One region of the Microbacterium sp. 22179 genome, then DNA from elsewhere that is predicted to be linked to it. Evidence: predicted binding sites of a transcription regulator. Region 1 holds the regulator's gene; the other holds the start of a gene.

What was found. Region 1 encodes HrcA, which represses chaperone genes, less so after heat shock. Its sites were predicted from a motif close to TTNGCACTCGNNNNNNNCGAGTGCNAA; they were not measured.
Region 2: groES (co-chaperone GroES) is a predicted target of HrcA. The motif match lies at 1,756-1,782, and genes of this name have one in related genera.

Annotation. Positions count from the first base shown of each region.
Region 1 is NZ_JBQEPJ010000001.1:1,000,360-1,003,767, reverse strand. It holds gene ACTJKK_RS04955 (carboxylesterase/lipase family protein) at 1-1,073, opposite strand, end outside; gene hrcA (heat-inducible transcriptional repressor HrcA) at 1,176-2,210, shown strand; gene dnaJ (molecular chaperone DnaJ) at 2,247-3,362, shown strand; gene ACTJKK_RS04940 (16S rRNA (uracil(1498)-N(3))-methyltransferase) at 3,366-3,408, shown strand, end outside.
Region 2 is NZ_JBQEPJ010000009.1:72,030-75,437, forward strand. It holds gene ACTJKK_RS16090 (polysaccharide pyruvyl transferase family protein) at 1-1,318, shown strand, start outside; gene groES (co-chaperone GroES) at 1,373-1,669, opposite strand; gene ACTJKK_RS16100 (THUMP-like domain-containing protein) at 1,809-3,032, shown strand; gene ACTJKK_RS16105 (hypothetical protein) at 3,010-3,408, opposite strand, start outside.

The DNA of each region.
Region 1 (3,408 bases):
ATCACGTCGGTCGCCAACTGTCCGAAGATCTCGCCGGTGGAGGCCTCCGGGAACGCCTTCCGGTACTCCGATACGGCTCGGCGCGGGATTCCCAGGGCCAGACGGGCGATGAAGAGCTTGAGCGGGCGGATCTCGGCGAGGGTCTCGGGTGTGAACCAGAGCCGGTACTCATCGGTGTTGCTGCCGATGAGCAGCGGCGTGTCGATGGTCGGCAGGACCTCGTGAGGCGAGCGCGGAAGGCTGTCGGGATCGATCGCGAATTGGAACCCCGGCGCTCCACCCAGCGGCGACGAACCCGCGGACTGCGCGCGACGCGCCTCGAGCAGCTTCTCGGGAGGGACGGACGCGAACGACGCACGATCGGCGCGGATGCCGAGCCGCTTCGCGAGAGCCGCGGTCACCCGCCCCGCCTTCTGCGGCGGCTGCGCCTCCAACGGACCGGACTCGATGATCGCGCGCGCGACGAGGGCGCGGGAGCCGTCGCGCGCGAGAAGGCCCGCGACGATCGCGCCTCCGGCCGATTCGCCCATGAGGGTGATGCGTGCGGGGTCGCCGCCGAACGCGCCGATCTCGCGATGCACCCACTCGAGAGCTGCGGCCGCGTCCCGGAGGCCGAGATTGCGCGGAGCGTCGTCGAGCACCGAGAAACCCTCCGAGCCGAGGCGGTAGTTGATCGACACGAAGACGATCCCTGCGGCGGCGAAGCCGCCCCCGTCGTAGAGCGGAAGCGCCGCGGTGCCGCGCTCGAGCGCTCCGCCGTGGATCCACAGCAGCACCGGGGCGCGCTCGGCATCCGTCGGCGCCCAGACGTTGGCGGTCAGGATGTCGTCACCGTCGATCCTGACCGATCCGAGCAGCTCGCCGATCGCGCCGGGATACGGCGACTGCGGGGCCGTGGGCCCGAAGGCCGTGGCGGGACGCACGCCGGTCCACGGAGTCGCCGGCCGCGGTTCCCGGAACCGGTTCTCGCCGAAGGGCGGGGCGGCGTAGGGGATGCCGAGGAACCGGGATGCCCCGCCCTCGCTCGATCCCTCGACGATTCCGGTGGACAGCTCGGCGGTGGGGGCGGTCATGGTCGTCATCCTAGGGCGGAGCCCCGACCTCCGACGAGACGAGCCGCGGGCGGGGTAGGATTGGCACTCTGAACGTCCGAGTGCCAACGGAAGGGAAGGGCGATGGTCACAGAGCGAGGACTCCAGGTTCTCCGCGCGATCGTGCAGGACTACGTCGAGACCCACGAACCCGTCGGCAGCCGTTCCATCGTGGACCGCCACTCCTTCGGGGTCTCCGCAGCCACGATCCGCAACGACATGGCGCTCCTCGAGGACGAGGAGCTCATCACCGCGCCGCACACCTCGTCGGGCCGCGTGCCCACCGACAAGGGGTACCGCGTCTTCGTCAATCATCTCGCCCAGCTGCGCCCGCTCTCGTCCGCTCAGCGAACGGCGATCGAGTCGTTCCTGGCGGCGCCGAGCGATCTCGACGACCTGATGGTGCGCACCGTGCGCGTGCTGACCCAGCTGACGGGTCAGGTCGCGCTCGCGCAGTACCCGTCGTTCGCCCGTGCGCACCTCACCCACATCGAACTCGTGCCGCTCGCCCCGACCCGCATGCTCGTCGTGCTCGTCACCGACGCCGGCGGGGTCTCGCAACGGATGGCCCCGTTGCCGATCGAGATCGACGAGGGTGACACGATCATGCTCCGCGCTCGGCTCTCCGCCCTGCTCACGGGGCAGGCCGTCAGTGACGCGGCCGACCGTCTGCAGACGCTGCTGGCGGCGCCCGAGGCCGCTCCCGGCGATGCCGCACTGCGGGCTCTCGCCACCGTGATCGTCGACGAGCTGGGTACGTTCCGTCAGGAGCGCCTGGTGATGGCGGGGGCCGCGACGCTCGCGCGTCGCGAGCAGGACTTCCGCGGAAGCATCCATCCGCTGCTCGAGGCGATCGAGGAGCAGGTGACGCTCCTGCGGCTCATGAGCGAGATGGTCACCGACGAGCACGGCCTCGCGGCCAGCATCGGCACCGAGAACGCCCCGTTCGGGCTGGGCGAGGCGTCGATCGTCGCGAGCAACTACGCCGCCCCCAGCGGCACGGCGCGGGTCGGCGTGATGGGGCCGACGCGCATGGACTATCCGAGCAATCTCGCGGCGGCGCGGGCCGTGGCCCGTTACCTGACGCGGATGCTCGACGAAGACGAGACGAGCCGCTGAGCGGCCGTCGACGAAGAACAACGCAGAAAGGCGATCGTGGCGGACCACTATGAGGTTCTCGGGGTGTCCCGGGACGCTTCCACCGACGAGATCAAGAAGGCGTATCGGCGCCTCGCGCGTCAGCTGCACCCGGATGTGAATCCGGGCGAGGACGCGGCGGAGAAGTTCAAGCTCGTCACGCACGCGTACGACGTGCTCAGCGACGACGATTCCCGCCGCCGCTACGACATGGGCGGGGGAGACGGCGCGGCCGGGAACTTCGGCGGAGGTTTCGGCGGCTTCGGCGACATCTTCGAGACGTTCTTCGGCGCGGGACAGGGTGGAGGGCGTGCGCGCCCGCGTTCCCGCCGCGAACGGGGGCAGGACGCGCTGGTGCGGGTCACCCTCGACCTCGGCGACGTCGTCTTCGGTGCGCATCGCGACATCGAGGTCGACACCGCTGTGCTCTGCGAGACATGCCAGGGTTCCTGCTGCCAGGAGGGCACGTCGCCCGTCACCTGCGACATCTGCGGCGGCTCCGGACACGTCCAGCGCACGGTGCGCAGCCTGCTCGGCAACGTCGTCACCTCGCAGCCCTGCGGCACGTGCGAGGGCTACGGCACGACCATCCCGTACCCGTGCGGTACCTGCGGCGGTCAGGGGCGCGTGCGCTCTCGTCGTACCGTCTCGCTCGACATCCCCGCCGGCGTCGAGACCGGCCTGCGCCTGCAGCTGCCCGGCTCCGGTGAGGTCGGTAAGGCCGGCGGCCCGAACGGCGACCTGTACGTCGAGGTCACGGTCAACCCGCACGCGGCGTTCAGCCGTGACGGAGACGACCTGCTCGCGACGCTCGAGGTGTCGATGACCGATGCGATCCTCGGCACCGAGACCTCGATCCAGGGCCTCGACGGTGCGGTGGATCTCGAGGTGCGCGCGGGCGTGCAGTCCGGCGACGTGCTCACGATCAAGGGACGCGGCATCACGCCGCTGCGCGGTTCGCAGCGGGGTGACCTGCGCGTCGGCGTGCAGGTGGTGACTCCGACCAAGCTCGACTCCGCGCAGCGGGCGCTCATCGAGGACTTCGCGAAGAAGGCGAAGGCTCCGGGGCCCCAGCTGGCGCAGTTCCAGCAGGGTCTCTTCTCCAAGCTCCGCGACCGCTTCCGCACGCACTGAGCCATGGCGCTGCATTTCCTCGTCGAAACGTCGTCGGATGCCGAGC
Region 2 (3,408 bases), on a different contig from region 1:
CATCTGGACCGTCGGTGGCGAGGTCGGCTCCACGCAGCGCGAGTACGTCTACCGGACCGCCGTCGACGACGCCGAGTGGACGCGGTTCTCGTCGCTCGACGCGGCCGAGCAGGACGCGCTCCTCGACGAGGTGATGAGCGCACGGATGGAGTCGCCGTACGTGCCGCGACCGAGCGCGTTCCCCCGCAACCGCGGGGCGCGCCTGGTGCTCAACTCCGTCGGAGTCTCGGGCATCGGCGGCCTGACTCCCTGGCGTGCCGCCGTCGCCACGAGCGCCCTGCGCGAAGCGCGCTACATCTCGGTCCGCGATCCGAAGTCCGCCGAACTGCTCGAGCGCCTCGGCATCCCGCACCGTCTCGCGCCCGACCTCGTCCACACGATCGCGTCGGTCCTGCCGATCGATGCGCCCCGCGACAGCTCCGTGCTCCTTCAGCTGTCGGAAGGACACATCCGCACCCACGGCATCGAGGCCTGGACCGACGCCATCGTCGCGTGCTCGGAACTCGGGGATCGCCCCATCCGGCTCTTCGTCGCCGGATCGGCGCCCGCGCACGATTCGATCGAGCTCTACCGGGAACTCATCGACCGGGTCTCGGCCCAGCGCCCGGACTGGGACATCGCCCTCAGCGACGCACGCTCGATCGACGACCGCGTGCGCGAGATCGCCACGGCCTCCCTCTGGATCGGCAGCTCGTTGCACGGCCGCATCCTCGCGTGCGCCTACGGCACGAAGCGCCTCAGCATCGCCAAGCCGAAGGTCGACGTCTACGCCGAAACCTGGGACGCGGACTTCCCGTTCGGCATCGAGCCCTCCGGCCTCCCTGCTGCCGTGACCGCAGCACTCGAACACGAGCCGGATGCCGCGCATGCCGCCGCCCTCGCGGACTCCGCGCGGAGGAGCGTGGTCGACGCCCTGGCGGTCTTCACCGAAGCGGACGACGCGCCGGAGAGCGACGCTCTCGCCATCCGCATCGACGAGGTCGCCCAGCTCCAGATCGCAGCGATGCGACTCGAGCGCGAGCATGCCGAGGCGGTGCGCTTCGGCAAGGAGCGCGCAGCCGAGGCCCTCCGACTCGCCGGCGACAGGGATGAGCAGCGTCGGGCCCGGCAGGCCGTCGAGAAAGAACTCGCCGAATCACACGCTCGACTGAAGAAAGCGGAAACCGAGCTCGAGAGCCTGCGTTCACGGCTGCACGAGATCGAGACGAGCACGTCGTGGAAGATCGGATCGCGCCTCACCTCCGTGGCGCGTGCGCTGCGACTTCCCCGACCGTCGTCGCTCCGACGGCGCGGGCGCGACGACTCCGCCGCGCGCTGACGAAGAAGGGGCCCGGATGCCGAAGCATCCGGGCCCCTTCTCGGGAACGCTGAATCAGCGGACGACGACCGCCAGGACGTCGCGAGCCGACAGGACGAGGAACTCGTCCGCACCGAACTTGACCTCGGTGCCGCCGTACTTGCTGTAGAGCACGCGGTCGCCGACGGCGACGTCGAGCGGAACGCGGTTGCCGTTGTCGTCGATGCGACCGGGGCCGACCGCCACGACCTCGCCCTCCTGGGGCTTCTCCTTGGCGGTGTCGGGGATGACCAGGCCACTCGCGGTGGTCTGCTCGGCCTCGACCTGCTTGATGACGATGCGGTCCTCGAGCGGCTTGATGGAAACCGACACGGTCTACCTCTTCTTTCTTGACGCTGACACGAAAGACTTGTTCGCACTCTCAACCCGAGAGTGCTAACGCCAGTGTAGGCGCTTCGCTGGCACTCATGCAACGCGAGTGCCAGCCCCGCCGCCCGCGTAGGCTGTGCGGGTGGAGATGTCTGAGCTGCAAGCGCTGCTGACCCCCGTCGGGCTGGAGTTGCTGGATGCGCTCGGCAGCGTCGAGTCGACGGACGAGGTCGCGCGCGCGGTGTCGCGGTTGCGGGCCGACGGACACTCCCCCGAACTCGTCTCGGCCGTGGTCGGCCAGGCGCACCTGCGTGCGAAGGCGGGAGCGAAGTTCGGACCGTTCGCCGAGCGGATGCTGTTCACCCGCGCGGGCCTCGAGCAGGCCACACGTCTCGGCGTCGCCGCCCGTCACGCCCAGCGCATGCGCAGCGCCGGGCTGACCCGCATTGCCGACCTCGGCTCCGGGATCGGCGGCGATGCCCTCGCCTTCGCCGGAGCCGGTCTCGATGTGCTCGCGGTCGACGCCGACCCGGTGACCGCGGCGATCGCGGCGTACAACCTCGCCCCGTTCGGTGAGAGCGCGACCGTGCAGCACGGCACCGCCGAGAGCGCCGACCTCGACGGGCGCGACGCGGTGTGGATGGACCCCGCCCGGCGCACGGCCGGGCACAGCGAGACCCGTCGCGTCTCGCCCGACGACTATTCCCCCTCGCTGGACTGGGCATTCGCGCTCGCGTCCCGCGTGCCGACCGGGATCAAGCTCGGCCCCGCGCACGATCGCGATGCGCTGCCTGCCGATGCCGAGGCCCAGTGGGTCAGCGCCGACGGCAGCGTGGTCGAGCTCGTGCTCTGGACCGGGGCTCTGGCCCGGGCCGGCGTGCGCCGCGCCGCGCTCGTGATCCGCGGCGAGCGCTCGCACGAACTCACCGCCGGCGCCGACGCCGTCGACGCCGAGGTGCGCCCGCTCGGCGCCTTCCTGCACGAACCCGACGGAGCGGTCATCCGGGCTCGTCTGATCGGCGACGTCGCCCGCAGCCTCGATGCCGGCATGCTCGACGAGAAGATCGCCTATCTGACCTCGGATGCCGCGCTCACCAGCCCGTTCGTGCAGTCCTTCCGGGTGCGCGAGACGATGGCCGCGAACCCGAAGGCGATCAATGCCGTGCTCAAGGCGAACGACATCGGCACGCTGGAGATCAAGAAGCGGGGAGTCGATATCGACCCGGCGCAGTTCCGCAAGAAGCTCACGCTGCGCGGTGCCGCCTCGGCCACGCTGATCCTGGTGCGGGTCGGAGACCAGCGCCGCGCGATCCTCGCCGACCGGGTGTCCGCCGCCGAGGAGGTCAGCCCGCTCTGGCCTCGGTGATCGTCAGGTACGGCGTCTGGCTCGCGGTGAAGGCGAGAGTGAGCGACGAGCCGGGCCCGGAACCCGATCCGTCGTCCGACACGAAAGTGGACAGGCCGACCTCGATCGCCGTCGTGGAGGGCAGGCAGACCGCATCGAGCTGTGCGGCATCGACGATCAGGCAGGCCTCGGGCTCGACCGTCTCGCCGTATCGATTCGCCATCCAGACCGGCTCGTCTCGGAAGTAGCCGACGACGCTCAGGTTCATCTCGAAGCCCTGCGCGACGAGTTCCTCGGCCCGCGTGCGCTCGTCGCCGACGAACTGCGCGAGGATCGATGACGACGAGTCCCACTGCTGGATCGATGCGATCGGATCCCCGTCGGTGGCGACCACGAT